3 regions of the Isoptericola sp. NPDC057559 genome follow, and region 3 is predicted to be linked to each of the others. Evidence: predicted binding sites of a transcription regulator. Region 3 holds the regulator's gene; each other region holds the start of a gene.
What was found. The regulator LexA, encoded in region 3, represses DNA repair genes until DNA is damaged. The targets are predictions, from matches to a motif close to TCGAACANNTGTTCGA.

Region 1: uvrA (excinuclease ABC subunit UvrA) is a predicted target of LexA. The motif match lies at 5,996-6,011, and genes of this name have one in related genera.
Region 2: ACFU5J_RS03485 (DUF222 domain-containing protein) is a predicted target of LexA. The motif match lies at 2,222-2,237, and genes of this name have one in related genera.

What each region holds. Positions count from the first base shown of each region.
Region 1 is NZ_JBHVFQ010000004.1:190,182-198,011, forward strand. It holds gene ACFU5J_RS06915 (choice-of-anchor A family protein) at 1-825, opposite strand, end outside; gene uvrB (excinuclease ABC subunit UvrB) at 1,049-3,163, shown strand; gene ACFU5J_RS06925 (TerC family protein) at 3,428-4,447, shown strand; gene ACFU5J_RS06930 (TerC family protein) at 4,444-5,541, shown strand; gene ACFU5J_RS06935 (YciI family protein) at 5,604-5,900, opposite strand; gene uvrA (excinuclease ABC subunit UvrA) at 6,041-7,830, shown strand, end outside.
Region 2 is NZ_JBHVFQ010000002.1:112,676-120,505, reverse strand. It holds gene ACFU5J_RS03500 (thiamine pyrophosphate-binding protein) at 1-1,194, shown strand, start outside; gene ACFU5J_RS03495 (GNAT family N-acetyltransferase) at 1,222-1,689, shown strand; gene ACFU5J_RS03490 (hypothetical protein) at 1,732-2,142, opposite strand; gene ACFU5J_RS03485 (DUF222 domain-containing protein) at 2,271-3,782, shown strand; gene ACFU5J_RS03480 (dihydrofolate reductase family protein) at 3,806-4,372, opposite strand; gene ACFU5J_RS03475 (gamma carbonic anhydrase family protein) at 4,457-5,056, opposite strand; gene ACFU5J_RS03470 (FAD-dependent monooxygenase) at 5,085-6,977, opposite strand; gene ACFU5J_RS03465 (IclR family transcriptional regulator) at 7,105-7,809, shown strand.
Region 3 is NZ_JBHVFQ010000042.1:6,249-14,078, forward strand. It holds gene ACFU5J_RS21055 (HelD family protein) at 1-1,149, shown strand, start outside; gene serA (phosphoglycerate dehydrogenase) at 1,193-2,431, shown strand; gene ACFU5J_RS21065 (DUF5302 domain-containing protein) at 2,526-2,711, opposite strand; gene nrdR (transcriptional regulator NrdR) at 2,867-3,394, opposite strand; gene ACFU5J_RS21075 (LysM peptidoglycan-binding domain-containing protein) at 3,520-3,858, opposite strand; gene lexA (transcriptional repressor LexA) at 4,109-4,933, shown strand; gene ACFU5J_RS21085 (L-lactate dehydrogenase) at 4,988-5,947, opposite strand; gene ACFU5J_RS21090 (ATP-dependent DNA helicase) at 5,957-7,830, opposite strand, start outside.

The sequences.
Region 1 (7,830 bases), on a different contig from region 3:
CGCCGCGCCGTCGTCGATCCGGTCGCCGACGGTCCCGGCGGCCGCGTGGACCGTGCCGAGGCGCGCGTCGACGCCGCGCACGTTCACGACCACGCCGGCGTCGCCCACGTGGGTGAGCACGAGCGTGTCGAGGCCCGCGGCCTCGGCGGTCGTGATCGAGAAGACCTGCGGGTCGGAGACGTCGTCCCCGACGAGCGTCGGGTACGCCCCGGAGGTGTCGAGACGCCCGGTGGGCGCGAGGTCGGTGAGTGCGGCCGAGACCGCGTCGAGGTCCGCCCCCGCGCGCGCGGCGATCGCGGCGGCGTCGGGGGAGCGCTCCACGCTCGCCCCGCCGTTGAGCTCGATCTCGCCGCTGGTGGCCCCGCCGGTGCGCAGGTCACCGCCGCCGGGCACGCCGTGGTTGACGTCCAACCGCGAGCCCGGGGCCACGGTGACGTCGCCCACCGAGACGAGGACGTCGCCCGGGGTGGGCACGACGCCCGAGCCGACGCCGACGCGGCCGAGGTTCAGCAGGCCGGCGTCGACCGTCGTGCTGCCCGCCACGACCAGCCGGCCCTCGCTCTCCGCCGCGGCCTGGTGGGCCACGTAGTCGCCGCCGACGTACACCGCGACGCCCGAGTCGGTGGAGGTGAGGCCGCCCTGGGGCCCGGGGAGGAGCCCGAGCGAGCAGACAGGGTTGCCCGACCCGCCCGTGGTGACCGTCGCGGGGAGTGCTGCCGCACCCCCCGCGACCGTCCCGGCGGCGACGACGGCCGCCCCCAGGCCCAGCGCGAGCGGGCGGAGCAGGAGCCGGGAACGGGCAGGGCGAGGGGCGGTGGCGCGCATGGGTCTCCAGGGTGAGGGCGGCCCGTCGCACGGTCTTCGGGCCAGGGCCGGACGGTCGGTCCCGCGCCCGGGCCGAAAGGGGGTCCGCCCGGGCGCGGGCTCGCCGCCACCCTAGGGTTTGCGTGGAGACCTGACAAAACCGATGTCGGATATTTCACCCGCCCGTCCGGAGCGGAGGAGTCCGAGCAGGCCTCCTGTCGGAGGGTCGCCGTACGGTGGTGGCATGCGACCCGTGACCGACCTGCAGCGTGCGGTGGCCCCTTTCGAGGTGGTGTCCGAATACCAGCCGTCCGGTGACCAGCCCACGGCGATCGCGGACCTGACCGCGCGCGTGCAGGCGGGGGAGAAGGACGTCGTGCTGCTCGGTGCCACCGGTACCGGCAAGAGTGCGACGACGGCATGGCTCATCGAGAAGCTGCAGCGGCCCACCCTCGTGATGGCGCCGAACAAGACCCTCGCCGCGCAGCTCGCCACGGAGTTCCGGGAGCTGCTGCCGAACAACGCCGTCGAGTACTTCGTCTCGTACTACGACTACTACCAGCCCGAGGCGTACATCGCGCAGACGGACACCTACATCGAGAAGGACTCCTCGATCAACGACGAGGTCGAGCGCCTCCGGCACTCCGCGACGTCGTCGCTGCTGACCCGTCGCGACGTCGTCGTGGTCGCGTCCGTGTCCTGCATCTACGGCCTCGGCACACCGCAGGAGTACGTCGACCGGATGGTGCGGCTCGACGTCGGCGACCTCGTCGACCGCGACGACATGCTGCGGCGCTTCGTGCAGATGCAGTACACGCGCAACGACACGGCCTTCACGCGCGGCACCTTCCGGGTCCGGGGCGACACGGTCGAGATCATCCCGGTGTACGAGGAGCTCGCCGTGCGCATCGAGATGTTCGGCGACGAGATCGAGTCGATCCAGACGCTCCACCCGCTGACGGGCGAGGTGATCCGGTCGGAGCAGAGCGTGTACCTCTTCCCGGCCACGCACTACGTCGCGGGGCCGGAGCGCATGGAGCGCGCGATCGGGGGGATCGAGACCGAGCTCGCCGACCGCCTCGCCGAGCTCGAGCGGCAGAACAAGCTGCTGGAGGCGCAGCGCCTGCGCATGCGCACCACGTACGACATCGAGATGATGCGCCAGATCGGCACCTGCAGCGGCATCGAGAACTACTCGCGGCACATCGACGGTCGCGAGCAGGGGTCGCCGCCGAACACGCTGCTCGACTACTTCCCCGAGGACTTCCTGCTCGTCATCGACGAGTCGCACCAGACGGTGCCGCAGATCGGCGCCATGTTCGAGGGCGACATGTCCCGCAAGCGGTCGCTCGTCGAGCACGGGTTCCGCCTGCCGAGCGCGATGGACAACCGGCCGCTGCGCTGGGAGGAGTTCGTCGAGCGGATCGGCCAGACGGTCTACCTGTCCGCGACGCCCGGTGACTACGAGCTGTCGATGTCGGACGGCGTCGTCGAGCAGGTCATCCGCCCGACCGGGCTGGTCGACCCCGAGGTCATCGTCAAGCCGACCACGGGCCAGATCGACGACCTGCTGCACGAGATCCGCGAGCGCGTCGACAAGGACGAGCGCGTGCTCGTCACCACCCTCACCAAGAAGATGGCCGAGGACCTCACGGACTACTTCCTCGAGAAGGACGTGCGGGTGCGCTACCTGCACTCGGAGGTGGACACGCTGCGGCGCGTCGAGCTGCTCCGCGAGCTGCGGCTGGGGGAGTACGACGTGCTGGTGGGCATCAACCTGCTGCGCGAGGGCCTCGACCTGCCCGAGGTGTCGCTCGTCGCGATCCTCGACGCGGACAAGGAGGGCTTCCTGCGGTCGGAGCGGTCGCTCATCCAGACGATCGGCCGCGCGGCCCGGAACGTCACCGGCCAGGTGCACATGTACGCGGACAAGATCACGCCCGCCATGCGGTACGCGCTGGACGAGACCGACCGCCGCCGCGCCAAGCAGGTCGCGTACAACACCGAGCGCGGCATCGACCCGCAGCCGCTGCGCAAGAAGATCGCCGACGTCACCGACATGCTGGCCCGCGAGGACATCGACACCCAGGAGCTGCTCTCCGGCGGGTACCGGAAGGCGCCCGCCTCGGGCCAGGGGCGGGGCCGCGCGCCCGTCCCGGGGTCGCCGAAGGAGGGCGCGACGACGGGCAACCGCCTCGCCGGCGCGGCCGCGGGCGAGCTCGCGGAGCTGATCCAGGAGCTGAGCGACCAGATGCACGCCGCCGCGGCGGAGCTGCAGTTCGAGGTCGCCGCCCGGCTGCGCGATGAGATCGGCGGCCTGAAGAAGGAGCTCCGGCAGATGCAGGCGGCCACGGCCTGAGGCGAGGTCGTCACGTCGGGGCGGCGCCGGAGGGCCTCGGACCTGCGTCGTCGCGTCGGATTCGCCCCCTGACGTGCGCGGATTCGTCGCCCGGGGTGTCATGTAGGGTATGCGGGTTGGAGGGGAGTACCCCGCCCACGATGAGGTCGTCATCACGTCCGGCACCGACGCCGGTCCGGCCTCTTCGGCCCGGACGCACGGCGCGCAGCCCGTCCGGGTGGGGAAGACCTCCGGTGCTCAGTGCTACGTACCGGAGGTTTGTCCATGAACGTGCCCTTGTGGGTCTGGATCGTCACCGTCGTCGTCATCCTGGCGATGCTCGCCGTCGACTACGTCGGCCACGTGCGCACCCCGCACGCCCCGACGCTCCGCGAGTCCGCCACGTGGTCCCTCGCCTACGTCGCGGTCGCCCTGGTGTTCGGCGTCGTCGTCTGGATCGTGTGGGGCGGCGAGTACGGCGGGGAGTACTTCGCCGGCTACATCACGGAGAAGTCGCTCAGCGTCGACAACCTGTTCGTCTTCGTCCTCATCATGACGAGCTTCCGGGTGCCCCGGGAGTACCAGCAGCGCGTGCTGCTCATCGGCATCACGATCGCCCTGGTGCTGCGCACGATCTTCATCGCCGCGGGTGCCGCGATCATCGCGAACTTCGCCTGGGTCTTCTACGTCTTCGGCGCGTTCCTCATCTGGACCGCGATCGTCCAGGCCCGCTCGGGCACGGGGCACGACGAGGAGTGGAACGAGAACGGCGTCCTGCGCCTGACGCGGCGACTGTTCCCGACGACGGAGACCTACGTCGGCGACAAGATGATCGCGAAGATCGACGGCAAGCGGTTCATCACGCCGATGCTCATCGTCATGGTCGCGATCGGCAGTGCCGACCTGCTGTTCGCCGTGGACTCCATCCCCGCGATCTTCGGCCTCACGCAGGAGACGTACCTCGTCTTCGCGGCCAACGCCTTCTCGCTGCTCGGCCTGCGACAGCTCTACTTCCTCGTCGACGGCCTGCTCGACCGGCTCGTCTACCTCAACTACGGCCTGGCGGCGATCCTCGGCTTCATCGGCGTCAAGCTGGTGATCCATGCCCTGCACACCAACGAGGTGCCGTTCGTCAACGGCGGGCAGCACGTGGAGGCGATCCCCGAGATCCCGACCACGGTCTCCCTCGGCTTCATCGTGGTGGTGCTCGCCGTCACGACGATCGCCTCCCTCGCGCGCGACCGGCGGGACAGGCAGGTCCGAGCGGCCGCCGAGCCCGCTTCCACCCCTGAAGGAGATGCATGACCCACGAGCTGCCGTTCTGGTTCGAGGCGGCGTCGCTCGCAGCACTGATCCTGCTGCTGGCCGTCGACCTCGCGATCGTGGGCCGCCGACCCCACGTCCCGTCGATGAAGGAGAGCGGCCTGTGGGTCGCCTTCTACGTGGGCCTGGCGCTGGTGTTCGGGCTGGTCATGCTCGCGGTCGGGGGCGCGGCGCCGGCGGGCGAGTTCTACGCCGGCTGGCTCACCGAGTACTCGCTGAGCGTCGACAACCTGTTCGTCTTCGTCATCATCATGTCCCGTTTCGCCGTGCCCAAGCAGCACCAGCAGATGGTGCTCATGGTCGGCATCATCATCGCGCTCGTGCTGCGGGGGGCGTTCATCCTGGCGGGCGCGGCCATCCTCGAGCAGTTCGTGTGGGTGTTCTACCTGTTCGGGGCGTTCCTCATCTACACCGCGATCAAGCTGGTCGCGGGTGACGACGAGGACGAGTACAAGGAGAACGTCGCGATCCGCATGCTGCGGCGCGTGCTGCCGCTGAGCGAGAAGTACGACGGGGCGAAGGTGCGCACCGTCGTCGACGGCAAGAAGCTCTTCACGCCGATGCTCGTGGTCTTCGTCGCGATCGGCTCGACGGACCTGCTGTTCGCGCTCGACTCGATCCCGGCGATCTTCGGCCTGACGAAGGACCCGTTCATCGTCTTCACCGCGAACATCTTCGCGCTCATGGGCCTGCGGCAGCTGTACTTCCTGCTGGGCGGTCTCCTGGAGCGGCTGGTGTACCTGCCGATCGCGCTCGCGGTCATCCTCGGGTTCATCGGCGTCAAGCTCATCCTCGAGGCGCTGCACACCAACACGCTGCCGTTCCTCAACGGCGGCGAGCCGGTCGAGTGGGCGCCGGAGATCCCGATCTGGCTGTCGCTCGTGATCATCCTCGGGTCGATCGCGATCGCGACCGTCGCGAGCCTCGCGAAGACGCACCGCACCGCCGTGGTGGCGGCAGAGGCCACGACGGGCGCGCCGGAGGGCGCGACGGCGACCGACGTGGCGGGTGGAGGCACCGCTCCGGAGGGCACGGCCGAGACGACCCCGTCCGGTCCGGAGGCGCCCGGCCGCTGACGGTGGCCGCGCACACGACGAGGGCCCCGGACGACACGTCGTCCGGGGCCCTCGTCGTCGGGTCAGGCGGCGAAGCCGCCGATCACCGGCACGAACTCTCGTGCCGCACGGTGGGCGACCAGGCCCTCGCGACGCATCGGGTCGGCCCCGAGCAGCTCGAGGGCGGCCGTGGCGTCGTCGGCCTCGACGACGAGGAGGGCGCCCCCGGGCTCGCCGTCGGGGGTGGCGGGCAGCGGGCCGGACACGTGCAGCGCGCCGGTCTCGTGCAGGCCGCGCAGGAACTCCCGGTGCTCGGGCCGGACCTCGGCGAGGCGGTCTGGGTCGGTGACGTAGACGTAGGTGACGGCGAAGACGGGCATGGCCGTATCCAAGCACCCGCCGGTCGGGGGAGCGGCCCGCGTCCAGGGGCCCGGCCCGGTGTCGCGGTGTGACCGGATCGACGCCCCCGTTCGCATAGAACGCCTGTACGAATGTCGGCGCGCCGACGTAGGATGCCCGGGTGAGCAACCGCCTCGTCATCTCCGGCGCCCGCGAGCACAATCTGCGCAACGTCGAGCTCGACCTCCCGCGTGACGAGCTCATCGTCTTCACCGGTCTGTCGGGCTCCGGCAAGTCCTCCCTGGCGTTCGACACGATCTTCGCCGAGGGGCAGCGCCGCTACGTGGAGTCCCTCTCCGCCTACGCGCGCCAGTTCCTCGGGCAGATGGACAAGCCCGACGTCGACTTCATCGAGGGCCTGTCGCCCGCGGTGTCGATCGACCAGAAGTCGACCAACCGCAACCCGCGGTCCACGGTCGGCACGATCACGGAGGTCTACGACTACCTCCGCCTGCTGTTCGCGCGCGCGGGTACGCAGCACTGCCCCGTGTGCGGCGAGCCGGTGCGCTCGCAGACGCCGCAGCAGATCGTCGACAAGCTGCTGGAGCTGCCCGAGGGCACCCGCTACCAGGTCCTGGCCCCGGTCGTCCGTGGGCGCAAGGGCGAGTACGCCGACCTGTTCGCCGAGCTGCAGACGCAGGGCTTCGCCCGCGCGCGGGTCGACGGCGAGGTGGTGCAGCTGACGAGCCCGCCGGCGCTGGAGAAGAAGCTCAAGCACGACATCGAGGTCGTGGTCGACCGCCTCGTCTCCCGCGACGGGGTGCAGCGGCGGCTGACGGACTCGGTGGAGACGGCCCTGCGCCTCGCCGGCGGGCTCGTCATGGTGGAGCTCGTCGACGCCGACATCGACGACCTCGACCGCGTCCGCAAGTTCTCCGAGAAGCGGGCGTGCCCCAACGACCACCCGCTGGCGCTGGACGAGATCGAGCCCCGCACCTTCTCGTTCAACGCCCCGTACGGCGCGTGCCCGGAGTGCACCGGCATCGGCTTCCGGCTCGAGGTCGACCCCGACCTCGTCGTGCCCGACGAGGAGAGGACGCTGCGCGAGGGCGCCGTCGTGCCCTGGGCGCTGACGTCGTCGGAGTACTTCGAGCGTGTCCTGACGGCGCTGGCCGAGGAGATGAGCTTCTCGATGGACGTGCCGTGGCGTGCGCTGCCGCAGCGTGCCCGCGACGCGATCCTCTTCGGGCGCAACCACCAGGTGCACGTGCGCTACAAGAACCGGTGGGGCCGCGAGCGGCAGTACTCCACGGGCTTCGAGGGCGCGGTGACCTTCCTGGAGCGGCGGCACCGGGAGACCGAGTCCGACTGGTCCAAGGAGAAGTACGAGGCCTACATGCGCGAGGTCCCGTGCCCGGTGTGCTCGGGCGCGCGGCTCAAGCCCGAGGTCCTCGCCGTCACCGTCGGCGGTAAGTCGATCTGGGACGTCTGCCGGCTGCCGATCGACGAGGCCAAGCGGTTCCTCGACGGCCTGGAGCTGGGGCAGCGCGAGCGCGCGATCGCGACCGAGGTCCTCAAGGAGATCCACGCCCGGCTCGGCTTCCTCGTCGACGTCGGCCTGCACTACCTGTCCCTCGAGCGCCCGGCCGGCACCCTGTCGGGCGGCGAGGCGCAGCGCATCCGGCTGGCCACGCAGATCGGCTCCGGTCTCGTCGGCGTGCTGTACGTGCTCGACGAGCCGTCCATCGGCCTGCACCAGCGGGACAACCGCCGTCTGATCGAGACCCTCACGCGCCTGCGCGACCTCGGGAACACGCTGATCGTCGTCGAGCACGACGAGGACACGATCCGGGCCGCGGACTGGATCGTCGACGTCGGCCCCGGCGCCGGCGAGCACGGCGGGCGCGTCGTGCACTCCGGGGACTACGCCGGGCTGCTCGAGGCCGAGGGCTCGATGACGGGCGCCTACCT
Region 2 (7,830 bases), on a different contig from region 3:
GCCGCCCGCGAGGCCGGCCCCGTCCCCGAGGCGCCCGAGCCGGCGCTGCCCGGGCCGCTCGCACCCGTGGGCCCGTTCGACGCCGCCGCGATCACCGACCTCGCGCGCGCCCTCGCGGGTGCCGAGCGGCCGCTGCTGCTCGCCGGCCGCGGCGCCTGGCTCGCGGGCGCCGGGGAGGCGCTGGGTGAGCTCGCCGCGGCGACCGGCGCGCTCACCGCGTCGACGGCGCTCGGCCGGGGCGTGTTCCCCGACGGCCGGTACGACCTCGGCGTCGCCGGCGGTTTCGGCGCCGACGGCGCGATGTCGCTGGTACGCGAGGCCGACGTCGCCGTCGTGGTCGGCGCGTCGCTCAACCAGTTCACGATGCGGTTCGGCGACCTCTTCTCCCCCGGCACCCGCGTGGTCCAGGTGGACACCGCCGAGGCGGCGACCCACCGCCACGTCGGCTCGTTCATCCGCGGGGACGCCGCCCTCGTGACGCGCGCGCTGCTCGACGAGCTGCGCGCCCTCGGCGCCGTGCCCTCGGGCTGGCGCGACTCCGTGGGCGTCGCGGCCGCCCGCACCTACGACACCGGCCCCGCGGACGGGATCGCCGCCGACGGCCGGCTCGACCCCCGCGGCGTGGCGAGCCGCATCGGCGCGCTGCTGCCCGCCGACCGCGTCGTCGTCTCCGACGGCGGCCACTTCATCGGCTGGGCCAACATGTACTGGCCGGTGGCCTCCCCCGACCGCATGATGATGGTCGGCACCGCCTACCAGTCCATCGGCCTCGGGTTCCCCAGCGTGCCCGGCGCCGCCGCGGCCCTGCCCGACGCGACCGTCGTCCTCACCACCGGCGACGGCGGCGGGCTCATGGCCCTCGCCGACCTCGAGACCGCGGTCCGCACCGCCGGCGGTCGGGGCGTCGCCGTCGTCTGGAACGACGCCGTGTACGGCGCCGAGGTGCACGTCTACGGGCGCCAGGGCCTCGCCGAGGAGCCCATGCGCATCCCCGAGACCGACTTCGCCGCGCTCGCCGCGGCCGTCGGCGCCGAGGGCGTGGTCGTGCGCACCCTGGACGACCTCGACCGGCTCGGGACGTGGGCGCGCGAGCCCGTCGGGCAGCGCCGCTTCCTCATGCTCGACTGCCGCATCTCCTCGACCGTCGTCGCCCCGTGGCAGGAGGAGGTCCTGCGGGTGAGCCGCACGCGGTAGCGCGGCTGGTCGCGCCAGACTGCACCCATGCTGATCAGCCGGGCGACCACCGCCGACGTCGTGGACCTCGCACAGCTCCTGTACGTCGACACCGCCGGCGAGGTGGGCGACGACGAGGCGGTCGACGAGTTCGCCGCCGAGCTCGGTCGATGGTGGGCCCACCGCGGCGACTCGCACGCCGCCTTCGTCGCCCGGAGCACGGACGGAGAGGTCGTCGGGATGGCATGGGTGGCGTTCGTCCCGCGGGTCCCGCGGGTCCCGCGCCCCCGTGCCACCGGTCGGCTGTCGGCCGACATCCAGACCGTCTTCGTCCGCTCGGACCACCGCGGTCGCGGCCTCGGCACCGCGCTCGTGGAGGCCGCGGCGGAGCATGCGACACGTCATGGCGCGGCGCACGTGACCGTCCACTCCAGCCGCAGGGCGGTGCCGGTTGACGAGCGGCTCGGCTTCGCGTCCTCCCCGCAGCTCCTGCGGACGACGGCTCCCCGGACGTGAGCCCAGGAGCGGGTGCGTGCCGGCTCGTCCCAGGTCGGGGCGTCAGCCCTCGCGGGGCTCGCTCTGGCCGCTCTGGACGAGGAACTGCTCCCCGCTGCACGAGTCGGGGAGGTGCTCGACAGGGCCGCTCGTCATGCCGCCGCCCAGGTGCACCTGCTCGCCGACGGTCAAGGTGAGCCCGAAGGCCTCGAGCGTCCGGGCCCGCGAGTCCCAGGCGAAGTCGGACGGGAACACGGGCACGATCGTCGTGCCGTCGCTCTCGACGACCAGGCAGCCGTCGACGAGCTGCAGCAGGCCGTCCAGCGCCGCCGCGTCGCCCTCGTTCCACGGCCCGGAGCGCACATACGACGCGGCGGGCGACGTCGGGTCGACAGGCGGCGGGTCGTCGGTGCAGGCGGTCGCCAGGACGAGGACGACCGCAGCGACCACGCCGGCGCGACCAGCGTTCTTCACGTGCTCATGATGCTGGGCGTGCTCGCCACGCGGAAGCCGCTGGCCCTGCGCTGGGGGTCGCTTCACCCGCCATGGAGGCTCGAACACGTGTTCGAGGGAGTGTCGGTGGCGGGTGGTTGGCTACTCGTATGGCCACACCGCCCAGCACCGCCGCTTCCCGGCTGGATGCTGTGCTGGAACAGGCCGCGGACGAGCAGGCGATGGTGAACGCGGCGGCGGGTCGCCGCACGGTCGCGCTCGCTCGGGTGCTGGCCGCGGCGCGGGTGGTGCCGGAGGCGTTGCTCGACGTCGAGATGGAGCGAGTGTCGTCCGCGACGGCGGAGCGACGTGGCTCGGTGGCGCACCGGGCGCTGGTGGCGGAGGTCGGGTGCGCGCTCGGGGTCAGCGAGCACGTCGCGGCCGGCTGGCTCGCGGACGCCCAGGTGCTGGCCTCGAAGGCGACCGCGACGTTGGACGCCTTGTGCGCGGGGACCATCTCCTACCAGCACGCGGCGAAGCTCGCCGACGCGGTCGGCGACCTGCCCGCGAGCGTCGCAGGACAGGTCGAGCGGACGGTCCTGGACCGGGCCCCCGGATTGACGGCGGCACGGTTCGGGGCGCTCGTCCGCGCCGCCCGCGACCGCCTGCACCCCGTGCCCGCCGAGGTCCGCCATGAGGCCGCCGCCCTGAAGGCGAACGTGTGGGTCGACGACGGCGCCGACGGGATGTCCTGGCTGACCGCACACCTACCCACCCCGGTCGCGCGTGCCGCCTACGACCGCCTGCACCGCACAGCCGCCCGTGCCAGGACGAACGGCGACCCACGCGGCGTCGGGCAGCTGCGCGCGGCCACACTGACCGCCCTCCTGCTCGACGACGGCATCGCCAGCCCACCGGTCGAGGCACCCGGCCCAGGCGCCACGGCAGGTGCCGGGCCAGGCAGCACACCACGAACCGCACCGGGAACCGCACCACCAGACCTGCCCGACCCGCTGGCCACCCTGGCCCGCACGGTCCGGCCGGTGGTGCACGTGACCGTCCCGGTCACCACGCTGGCCGGGGCCGGCGAATCCCCCGGCCTGCTGGACGGCACGACACCGGTCGACGCGGAGACCGCACGCCACCTGGCCGCCCGCGCGCCCACCCTGCGACGCCTGCTCACCGAACCCGTCACCGGCGCGATGCTCACCGTGGACCGCCGCAGCTACACCGTGCCCGCCGACCTGCGCGCGTTCCTCACCCAGCGCGACGTCACCTGCCGATTCCCCGGCTGCCGCGTGCCCGCTCGCCGCTGCGACGTCGACCACACCACCGCCTGGGCCGAGGACGGCCCCACCGATGCCGACAACCTGGCTCACCTGTGCCGCAGGCACCACACCCTGAAGCACGAGTCCCGCTGGCACGTCGAACAGGCCGACCACGGCGTCCTGGCCTGGACCTCACCCCGCGGCCGCACCTACCTCACCGCCCCCGGCACCGCCGACCACGCTCTCGCCCAGCTCGACGCATGGGCCACCGAGGCGGGGCACTTCACCCGCCAGGCCGATCCCGAGCCCGATCCCGAGCTCGATCCCGGCCGTCCGACCCGCCAGAGCGCCGCCGCGGGTGTCGCTGGATCGGTCGAGCCCCCTGCCACCTACCAGGACGACCCGCCGTACTGACGGGACCGCCTCGGGATCGCGCCTCAGTCCGTCCCGGGCGGCCCGTCCAGCACGGTCGGGGCGTACTCCAACAGCTGCAGCCGGCCGTCGAGGGTGCGGCTGTCGAGGAGCTCCAGCCGGACGTCGGGCCAGCCGTCGTAGAGGCGGTCGCCACCGGTGGCACCGTTGACCACCGGGAACACGACCACGCGCACCCGGTCCACCAGGCCGGCGACGAGGAGCGACCGGGCGAGGCCCGGGCTGCCGATCGTCCGGAGCGGGACGCCCTCCTGCTTCATGGAGCGCACGGCCTCGACGGCGTCGCCCGGGACGAGCGTGGTGTTCGCCCACTCCAGCGGCTCGGTGAGCGTCCGGGAGAACACGACCTTGGGGCGCGCGGTGACCTCGGCCATCTCCTCCTCGCCCGTCTCCGCGAACTGGGCGAAGAGGCGGTACGTCGTGGCGCCCAGCAGGGTGGTGAACTCCAGCCGGCCGTCCCGCTCGAGGAAGGCGAAGTAGTCCGGGCCGCCCATGCCCCACAGCCCCGGCCACCCCTCGGCGGAGCCGAACCCGTCGAGCGAGGTGATGTAGTCGATCATCAGGTCGGCCATGGCAGGGCCCCTTCCTGGCGCGCGTCGTCGGCGACGCCTCCGCCCCAGTATTCGCAGGGGTTGGGGCCGCGCGCACGACGACGGCTACCCCGGGTCGACGACCTCGTCGTCCCGGTGCGCGCCGTAGAACTCCGACTGGCGGCGCATCGTCTCGCGCGCCGGCGTGTCCCGCGCGGTCCCGTAGACCGTGCCCGGGAAGTCGAGCTCGCGCTGCACGGCCCAGATCTCGTCGTGGCTCCCGGGCGGCAGGATCCGGGCCGGGTCGCCCACGGCGACCCACCCGATCGGCACGACCGCGCCCGGCGGGAGGACGGTGTTGACGTGCACGACGCCGTGGATGCGCACCTCCGCGCCGGCGCCGACCCGGCTCCCCGGGAACAGGGCGGCACCGGTCGCGACGAACGCCTCGTCCTCGACCACGCTGCCGTTGACGTGCGCGTGCGGGCCCACCAGCACGGCGTCGCCCAGCCGCGCGTCGTGGCCGCGGCGGCCGCGCACGAGCGCCTGCTCCATGACCACGGTGTCGCGGCCGACGACGACGGCGCCGTCCTCCGCGGTGAGGACGGCGCCGTGCAGGATCCGGGCCCCGGCGGCGACGCGCACGTCGCCGACCAGCACCGCCGTCGGCGCGACGTACGCCGACGGGTCGACGGTGGGCGCGGTTCCTCGATGACGGATCAGCATGGCCCGGAACGTACCAGCGGGGACGGCGTCAGCGGCCGACGAACACCCCCGCGAAGAACTCGGCGAGCTCGTCGGTGGCGTCGAGCGGCAGCACGTGCGCCACGTACTGGTCGGGGCGCACGACGACCACCACCCCGTCGCGGGAGAGCTCTCGCTCGGCGAAGATGTCGTCCCCGGTCCAGACGGTGGGCCCGGCGGCGTACACCTTCTCCCAGTCGGTGAGCCCCAGGGGTCCGGTCTGCGGCCGGAACACCTCGGGGACCTCCGCGAGGTCCACGTCCTGGAAGGCCTGCTGGTAGACGACCTTCACGTCGAGGACGGCGTCGACGTCGGCGCCGTCCGGCGTGCACCGGGCCACGGGGGACTCCGGCGACGCCAGCCAGGCCGCCCACGAGTCGAGCGCGGACCGCGCCCCCGGGGCGGCGGCGTCGGCGAACGCGTAGACCCGCCACCGGCCGTCCGCCTTGGCGTGGTGGCCCAGGTGCACGGCGTTGCCGTCGCACACGCGCGTCACCTCGGCGGACTTGAACCGCTTGCCGAGCGGGAAGCCGGCCGCCAGCTCCTGCCGCGCGCCGCCGGCCACGATCGACGACGACCCGTACTGCGTCATGAACCCGGAGGGGAACTCCGACGTCGCGAGGTAGTAGTGGGCCAGCTCCTGCGGGTCGGAGATCTCCTCGGGCTTGCGGGCCATGAGGCTCGACCACTCGCGGTCGAAGTCGATGAGCTGCTGCGCCACGGGCTGCCGCTCGGTGGTGTAGGTGGCCAGGAGGGACTCGGGGCTGAGGCCGGTCAGCACGGACCCGAGCTTCCAGCCCAGGTTGAACCCGTCCTGCATCGACACGTTCATCCCCTGCCCCGCCTTGGCGCTGTGGGTGTGGCAGGCGTCGCCGGTGAGGAAGACGCGCGGGGTGCGGTGCTCCTCGCCGTCGGGCACGTCGTCGAACTTGTCGGTGACGCGGTGGCCGACCTCGTACACGCTGTGCCAGGCGACCTCCTTCACGTCCAGCGTGTACGGCGTGAGGATCTCGTTGGCCCGGCGGACGATCTCCTCGATCGGTGTCGTGCGCACCCGGTGGTGGTCGTCCGCGGCGACCTCGCCGAGGTCCACGTACACGCGGCAGAGGTACCCGCCCTCGCGCGGGATGAGCAGGATGTTCCCGGCCTCGGAGTTGATGGCGCACTTGGTGCGCCAGTCGGGGAAGTCGGTGTTGACGAGCACGTCCATCACGCCCCAGGCGTGCGCCGCGAACTCGCCGACGTGCTTGCGGCCGATCGCCTCGCGCACCGCGCTGCGGGCGCCGTCGCACCCGGCGACGTACCTGGCGCGTACGGTGCGCTCCTCGCCGGCGCGGTCGCCCGCGACGTGCCGCACGCGAACCTCGACGGGGTGCTCGTCGCCGTCGTGCACCGTGAGGCCGAGGAACTCGACGCCGTAGTCGGGCACGATGCGGGCCGGCCCGTGCGCGGCGGCCTCGGCGAAGTAGTCGAGCACGCGCGCCTGGTTGACGATGAGGTGCGGGTACTCGCTGATCTTGAGGCCGTAGTCCTCGGTGCGCGTGGTGCGCACGATGTGCTCCGGGTTCCGGGGGTCCGGGCCCCAGAAGTTCATCCAGCCGATGTTGTACGCCTCGGCGACGATGCGCTCCGCGAAGCCGAACGCGTCGAAGGTCTCGACGCTGCGCGGCTGGATGCCGTCGGCCTGGCCGAGCACCAGCCTGCCCTCGCGCTTCTCGATGATGCGCGTCGTGACCCCGGGGTACTGCGACATCTGCGCGGCGAGCAGCATGCCCGCGGGTCCGGACCCGACGACGAGCACGTCGACCTCGTCGGGCAGGTCGGCGGGCCGGTCCACACCGGTGCCGGCGGGCGGCAGCACCCGCGGGTCGCCGGACACGTAGCCGTGGTGGTGGAACTGCACGAGCTCTCCTCATCGTCGTCGATGCCCCCGACGTCCGCGTCGGGCCTTGCACGCTCGGCGGCGCCGTTCTATATTCGAACACGCCGTTCTACTATTGAATGCAGCCTAACCCACCGGAAGGACGCCGATGCCCGACGCCGGCCCCCCGCCGTCGCAGACCCTCAGCCGCGGGATCCGCATCCTCGAGACCCTCGCCGACGCCCGCGAGCCGCTCACCATCGACGACGTCGCCGGGCGGCTCGGCGTGCACCGGTCGATCGCGTACCGGCTGCTGCGCACCCTGGAGCACCACGGGCTGGTGGTGCGTGACGCGAACGGGCACGTCGCCCTCGGCGCGCGGATGGCGGCGCTGGCCGCCGGGGTCGCCCACGACCTGCAGGCCGAGGCGCTGCCGGAGCTCACCGCCGTCGCGAACGAGCTGGGGATGACGTGCTTCCTCGTCGTCCTCGACCACGACGAGTGCGTGACGCTCGTCAGCGTCGAGCCGCGCCACGCCGTCGCACCCGTGGCGCAGCGCCCGGGCACCCGGCACGCCGTCACCGCCGGGGCCCCCGGCAAGGCGATCCTCACGCTGGTGCCGGAGGCCGACTGGCCCGCCGGCATCCCGGCCACGCTGCGCGCCACCGTCGCCGAGGCCGCCGGGCGCGGGTGGGCGACCAGCCACGACGAGGTGATCCCCAGCCTCGAGTCCGTGGCCGTGCCGCTCGCGCTGCGCGGCCGCGGGCCGGCCGCGCTCGCCGTGGTGCACGTCGCGAGCCCCCTGGACCACCAGCAGGTGGCCGCCCGGCTCACCCGGTCCGCCGCCGCCGTCCGCGACGCCCTGGGCGGCTGACCCCCGGGCGGCGCCCGGCCC
Region 3 (7,830 bases):
CGCGACGTGCGGGTGGCGCTCAACCTCGCATGGTTCCCGATCTCGCCCGAGAAGCTCGTCGCCGACCTCTTCGCGAAGCCCCACCGGCTCGCGGAGGCCGCCCCCGAGCTGTCCGCCGCCGAGCGCGCCGCCGTGCGCCGCGAGCCCGGCGCGCCGTGGACCGAGGCCGACGTCCCGCTGCTCGACGAGGCCGCCGAGCTTCTCGGCGAGGACGGCTCGATCGCGCGCGCCGAGGCGAAGGCCCGTGCCGCGGAGCGCGCGGCCGAGCTCGAGTACGCCCGCTCGGTGCTCGAGTCCACGGGCGCCGGCGGCGGCCTCGTGGACGCCGAGACCCTGGCGTCCCGCTTCGAGTCGACCGGGCCTCGCCTGACCACCGCGGAGCGCGCGGCCGAGGATCGCACGTGGACCTACGGCCACGTCGTGGTCGACGAGGCGCAGGAGCTCTCCCCCATGGCGTGGCGCATGCTCGTGCGTCGCGTGCCGACCCGCTCGATGACGATCGTCGGCGACGTCGCGCAGACGTCGTCGGCCGCCGGCGCGCGGTCGTGGGGCCAGGCCCTCGACCCCGTGCTGGGCGGCTCCTGGCGCCTCGAGGAGCTCACCGTCAGCTACCGCACGCCGGCCGCCGTCGCCGACGCCGCTCAGCGCATGGCCGCGGCGGCGGGGCTACCCACCTCGCCGCTCACGGCGGCCCGCGAGGTGCCCGGGGCGCTCGAGCTCGCCCGCGTCACGCCGTCCGGCCCCGCGCGGCCCGCCCTCGTCCAGGAGGTGCGCGACCAGGTGGCCGCGCTGGCCGCCCGGTTCGTGGGATCGGACGGCGCCGGGCGGGTCGCGGTGGTGGCCGCGGCCGACGAGGTCGACGCGCTCCGCGCGATCGTCGCGGAGGTGCTCCCCGGCGCGCTCGGGCGCGCGGAGGCGGACCGCCTGCGCGCGCAGCGCCCCGAGGACGCGCAGGTGGTCGTGCTCGACCCGCGGGAGACCAAGGGCCTCGAGTTCGACGCCGTCGTCCTCGTCGAGCCGGTGGCCGTCACCGGGGGGCCCGGTGGCGCCTCCGACCTCTACGTGGCGATGACGCGGCCCACCCAGCGCCTCGTCGTGGTGCACGAGCAGCCGCTGCCCGCGGGGATCGTCGAGCTCGCCGCGGCGTGAGACGCGTTTGTGGGGGCGGGCCCGCACGGCGCACCATGGCCTCGTGCTGCGAGCCCTCCTTCTCGAGAACGTCCACCCCGTCGCTGCCCAGAATCTTCGTGATGCGGGCATCGAGGTCGTCACGCGCTCCGGCGCGCTCGACGAGGCCGAGCTGATCGAGTCCCTCGCGGACTTCCAGATCCTCGGCATCCGTTCCAAGACCACCGTGACCCGCAAGGTCCTGGAGAGCGTCCCCGGCCTGCAGGCCGTCGGCACCTTCTCCATCGGGACCAACCAGATCGACCTCGACGCGGCCGCGGCCCACGGTGTCGCCGTGTTCAACGCGCCCTACTCCAACACGCGCTCGGTGGTGGAGCTCGCGGTGGCGGAGATCATCTCCCTGACCCGCCGCCTCAGCGTGCGGGACAAGGCGCTGCACGACGGCGTGTGGGACAAGACCGCCGACGGCGCGCACGAGGTGCGCGGCCGCACCCTCGGCATCATCGGGTACGGGAACATCGGCTCCCAGCTGTCGGTCCTCGCGGAGAACCTCGGCATGCGGGTCGTCTTCTACGACACCGCCGAGAAGCTCTCGCTGGGCAACGCCCACCGCGTCGAGACGGTCGAGGAGCTCCTCGCCGAGGCCGACGCCGTGACGATCCACGTCGACGGGCGCCCCGGCAACGCCGGCCTCTTCGGCGCCGACCTGTTCGCGGGGATGAAGCCGGGAGCGATCTTCCTCAACCTCTCGCGGGGCTTCGTGGTCGACCTCGAGGCGCTGCGGGAGCACATCCTGTCGGGCCACCTGGGCGGCGCCGCCGTCGACGTCTTCCCGGCCGAGCCGAAGAAGCGCGGCGACGAGTTCACCTCCCCGCTGCGCGGCCTGCCCAACGTCATCCTCACGCCGCACGTCGGCGGCTCCACCGAGGAGGCGCAGGAGGCCATCGGCGAGTTCGTCTCGAAGAAGCTCCGGGACTTCGTGCAGACCGGCTCGACGACCCTCTCGGTCAACCTGCCCAACCTGCAGCTCGCGCACACCGGCGTGGGCCGCATCATGCTGCTGCACCGCAACGTGCCGGGCGTCCTCGCCGCCGTGAACCAGGTCTTCGCGGACCACGGCGCCAACATCGAGGCGCAGATGCTCGCCACCCGCGGCGAGGTCGGCTACGTGGTCACGGACATCTCGGACGTCACGCAGCGCGGCGCCTCCGCGAAGCTGCAGGCCATGCCGTCGACGATCCGGCTGCGCATCCGCGACGCCTTCGAGCGGCCCGAGTTCCCGCCCGGCCCGGCCGCGCGCTGACACGACGCCGACACAGGCCGACACACGCCGACACACGCCGAGGGCGTCCCCGGAGACCCGGGGACGCCCTCGCGTGGTCGTGGGACCGGACTGCTCAGCCGGACTTGCGGCGGAACATCTTCTGCACGGGGCCGGAGGTCTCCGAGCCGTGCACCTGCCCCGTGTTGCCGTCCTTGCCGGCGGTCGGGTGGCTGGCGGCGTTCTTCCGCTCCAGCGCCTCCCGGAAGCGCGCCTTCGTGTCCTCGCTGGGCTTGGCGCCCTTGGCGTCGTCCGTCGTCATCACGATCACCTCGTCATCGTCGGGGTGGACGTGCTCGCACGGCAGACCGCGCAGCACCTGGTGCCGACCAGCATGCTCTACCGCCGCGCGTCGCGCCAAGAGCATTGCGCCCGGAGCGGGCACCCGGGGGCCGCGAACGGTCGCTGAGCCCTGGGTCAGCGCGACGCGTCGCGGCCGACGGTCGCGGGCTCCGCGCCCTCGGTGCCCCCGTCCCGCTCCGCGTCGTCGGCACGCGCCTCGCGCTCCGCGCGCAGGGAGGTGATCGCGCTCTCGAAGTCCTCGAGGGACTCGAACGACTGGTAGACGCTCGCGAACCGCAGGTAGGCCACCTCGTCCAGCTCGCGCAGCGGCCCCAGGATCGCCAGCCCGACCTCGTTCGCCTCGATCTCGGGACGACCCGACGCGCGCAGCGTCTCCTCGACCCGTTGCGCCAGCAGCGCGAGGTCGTCGGAGCTCACGGGCCTGCCCTGGCACGCCTTGCGCACCCCGGCGACGACCTTGTCACGGCTGAACGGCTCGGTGACGCCGGAGCGCTTGGCGACGGACAGGCTCGCCGTCTCGATCGTCGTGAAGCGGCGCTGGCACGCCGGGCACTGCCGCCGTCGGCGGATGGACGAACCGTCGTCGGAGGTGCGCGAGTCGATGACTCGCGAGTCCGCGTGGCGGCAGAACGGGCAGTGCATCGCTGGTCTCCTGCGCTCGGCTCCGGACCGGCGCCCGGCTGCCCGACAAGGTAAGCGGGACGCCGCGCCCGGCGCAAGCAGGGTCCATCCTCGCACCGTCGCCGCCCAGGTCGCGCAGCGCGCGCTCAGTCCTCGGGCAGGAGGACCACCTGACCGGCCTGCAGCTCGGCCGTCGTGAGGCCGTTGAGCTGGCGCAGGTCGGCGACGACGTCACGCAGGTCGTCGCCCGTGTCCCGGACCGAGCGCGCGTACTGCCACAGGGTCTCGCCCGGCTGGACCGTGTGGAGCCGGACCTCCACGCCCGACCCCGGCGCGTCCGCGACGGCGCGCTGGCCCACGAGCCCGGCGGCGACCAGCACGAGCAGGACGAGGGCGGCGATCACGACGCGCCCCCGCCGGGTGAGCCGGAGCCCGCCCAGCCCGAGGAACCCGGGTGCGTCGGTGGTGCTGCGCGGGTTCTGCATCGTCCTGCCTCCGGTTCACGTCGCGTCGTCGCCCGTCGGGCGGCTGCCGTCGAACATCCGTTCGTCGAACACCTGTACGTCGAACTGCTGTACTAGGTGTACCACGTCCCGGCGACACGGTCGAGGGCTGATCGAACAGATGTTTGATGTCGGGCCGGAACTGGCCTAGAGTGACCAGCAGCGCGATGGAAGGTTTGTCGGATTTCATCGGCCCGCCCGCGGGCCGCGCCCCTGCAGGACGGAGAACGCGATGACCAGCGGACGGGACCAGGCCCCGGCGTCCACGACGGTTGCCACGCCGTGGCCGGCGCGGCAGGAGACCCCCGAGGACACGCCTGTCGCCCCCGAGGCCGCGCTCGCGTCGGTGAGCGAGATCGTCCCCTCGGCCGACCGGCTCACCCCGCGCCAGCGGCGCGTCCTCGAGACGATCCGGCGCTCCGTCGAGGACCGCGGGTACCCGCCGACCATGCGGGAGATCGGCGAGGCCGTGGGCCTCGCGAGCCCCTCGTCGGTCAAGCACCAGCTCACCACCCTGGAGCGCAAGGGCTTCCTGCGCCGCGACCCCAACCGGCCGCGCGCGATCGAGGTCGTCGACCCCGAGGCGCCCGCGACGTCGGACGGCGAGGGACAGGTCTCCGCGCCGCGCACGCCGGGATTCGTCGCCGGGTCGGTCGCCGGCTCGGACGCGCAGCCGGCCGAGGCACCCTCCTACGTCCCGCTCGTGGGCCGGATCGCGGCGGGCGGCCCGATCCTCGCCGAGCAGGTCGTCGAGGACGTCTTCCCCCTGCCCCGCCAGGTCGTCGGCGACGGGGACCTGTTCCTGCTCAAGGTGGCGGGCGACTCGATGGTCGACGCCGCCATCTGCGACGGCGACTGGGTGGTCGTGCGCAGCCAGCCGGTCGCGGAGAACGGCGAGGTCGTCGCCGCGATGATCGACGGCGAGGCGACGGTCAAGACCTTCAAGCAGACCGGCGGCCACACGTGGCTCATGCCGCAGAACGCCGCCTACTCCCCCATCCCGGGCGACGAGGCCCAGGTGCTCGGCCGGGTCGTGGCCGTGCTCCGCAGCCTCTGACGAGACGCCGGACCCCCGGCCCGCACCGGGCCGGGGGTCCGGCGCGTCAGGGGCTCAGAGGCCGAGTCGGCGCTGCACCTCGCGCATGCCCTCGGCCGACGCCCGCAGGCCGGCGACCTCGTCGTCGGACAGCGGGGTGTCGATCGTCTCCGCCACACCGCGCCGGTCGACGAGGGACGGCACGGAGAGGCAGACGTCGCTGATCCCGTAGAAGCCGTCCAGGCGCGACGACACGTTCATCACGCGGTGCTCGTCGTTGAGGACCGCCTCGATGATGCGGGTCGCCGCCAGCCCCACGGCGTAGTTCGTGGCCCCCTTGCCGGCGATGACCCGGTAGGCGGACTCCACCACGTCCGTGGCGATCCGGTGCCGGGCGGGCTCGTCGAGCGGCGGCCGCCCGCGGAAGGGGCGCCAGTCCAGCAGCGGCACCCCGGCGATCGTCGCCGAGCTCCACAGCACGATCTCCGAGTCGCCGTGCTCGCCCGCGATGTTCGCGTGCACGTTGCCGACGGCGACCCCGCAGTGCCGGGCGAGCGCGTCGCGCAGCCGGGAGGAGTCGAGGACGGTGCCGCTGCCGAAGACGCGCTCGCGCGGCAGCCCGCTGATCTCCTGCGCCGCGTACGTCACCACGTCGACGGGGTTCGTCACCATGAGGTAGACCGCGTCCGGGGCGACCTCGAGGAGCTGCGGCAGGATCGTGCGGGTGAGGCCCACGGTCGCCTCGGCCAGGTCCAGGCGACTCTGGCCCGGCTTCTGCTTGGCCCCGGCGGTGACGGCCACGACGTCCGCCCCGCGACACACCTCGACGTCGTCCGAGCCCTCGATCTCCGCCTGCGGGATGAACATGCTCCCGTGCCGCAGGTCGAGGACCTCGGCCTCGACCTTGGCGCGGTTGACGTCCATCAGGGCGACGGAGCGCGCCGCCCCCCGGGCGAGCGCCGCGTACGCGAGGGTGGAACCCACCGCGCCGGCGCCGACGATCGCGAGCTTGGTCGTGCTGCGTGTGCCGTCCACGGGCCCAGGCTAGGTGTCCAGGCGCCGCAGCGCAGCGCGGACCAGCTCGCCGTCGGTGGTGGGCCAGAAGTCCGGCATCGACCGGGTGAGGAACGACCCGTAGCGGGCCGTCGCCAGCCGCGGGTCGAGGACCGCGACGACGCCCCGGTCGTCCCCCGTGCGCACCAGGCGGCCGGCGCCCTGGGCCAGCAGCAGCGCCGCGTGCGTGGCGGAGACCTGCATGAACCCGTTGCCGCCCGCCTGCTCGACCGAGCGAGCCCGGGCGGCCTTCACCGGGTCGTCCGGGCGCGGGAACGGGATCCGGTCGACGAGCACCAGCTGGCAGCTGGGCCCGGGGACGTCCACGCCCTGCCAGAGCGACAGGGTGCCGAAGAGGCACGTCGCCGGGTCGTCGGCGAACGCCTTCACCAGGGTGGGCAGCTGGTCGTCGCCCTGGCACAGGATCGGCACGTCGAGCCGTTCACGCATCGCCTCGGCCGCGGCGAGCGCCGCGCGCCGGGAGGAGAACAGCCCGAGGGTGCGGCCGCCGGCGGCCTCGATGAGGCCCCCGATCTCGTCGAGCTGGGCGTCGGTGGTCGGCTCGCGGCCCGGGGCGGGCAGGTGCCGGGCGACGTAGAGGATCCCCTGGCGCGGGTAGTCGAACGGGCTGCCCACGTCGAGACCGGTCCAGTCGGCCGTCTCGTCCGTGCCGCCCGAGCCCGCCAGGCCGAGGGACCGCGCGACCGGGTCGAAGGTGCCGCCGAGCGCGAGGGTCGCGGAGGTGAAGACGCCCGTGGCCTCCCCGAGCAGGTGCGTGCGGATGAGGCCCGCCACCGCCAGCGGCGCCGCGTGCAGCCGGGTGACGCCGTCGCCGGCCCAGGGGGCGTTCTCGGGCGGCCGGGAGCACCACAGGACGTCCGCCGTCGTGTCCTCCGCCGCCATGCGCTCCGCGACCTCGAAGAGCTGCAGCACGGCGGACTGCGCCATCTTCATCCCCGCGTCCGGCGCGGCCTGGCCCTTGGGCTCCCCCGCGGGCTTGAGCCGGGTGAGGAGCTCCCGCGCGGCGTCGCGCACGGCGGCGACGGCCACGCGCAGGTCGTCGGGCAGGCCCTGGGGGAAGCGCTCCGCCGGGGCGGTGGCGAGCAGCGTGCCGAGCTGCTGGGACGCCGCGTCGAGCGCCGAGGTCTCGGTGCCCCCGTGGCGGCGCGCGAGGCGCGCGGCGTGCTCCACCACGGTCAGGGAGAGGTCGACGGTGGCGGCCGCGGTCACGCGCTCCGCGAGCTCGTGGGCCTCGTCGACGACGACCGCGTCGTGCTCGGGCAGCACGCCGGGGCTCCCGGAGACGGCGATGCCGAGCATCGCGTGGTTGGTCACGACGACGTCGGCCTCGCGCGCCGCGGCGCGGGCGTGCTCCGGAAAGCACTCCGTCAGCAGGGGGCAGCGGTTGCCGAGGCACTCCAGGGCCGTGACCGACACCTGGCGCCAGGCGCGGTCCGGGACGCCGGGGACGAGGTCGTCGCGGTCGCCGGTGTCGGTCTCGTCCGCCCAGGCGTGCAGCCGCCGCACGTGGTCGGCGAGGCTCGCGGCGTCGTCCGCACGACCGCCGCGGCCGCGCGACGCGGTGGGCGCGGGGTGCTGCTCGGCACCGGCGCCCTCGCCCGGGCCGGGGTCGGCGGGCAGGTCGAACAGGGTGGCGCCCTCGACCGGGTACCCGCCGGTGACCTTGTGCTTGCACAGGTAGTTGTGCCAGCCCTTGAGCAGCGCCACCTTGGGCGCGCGCGGCAGCTTCGGCCCCACCGCCTCCGCGACCAGGGGCAGGTCGCGCGTCACGACCTGGCGCTGGAGCGCCAGGGTGGCCGTCGAGACGATGACGCGCTTGCCGTCGACGACGGCGTGCCGCACGG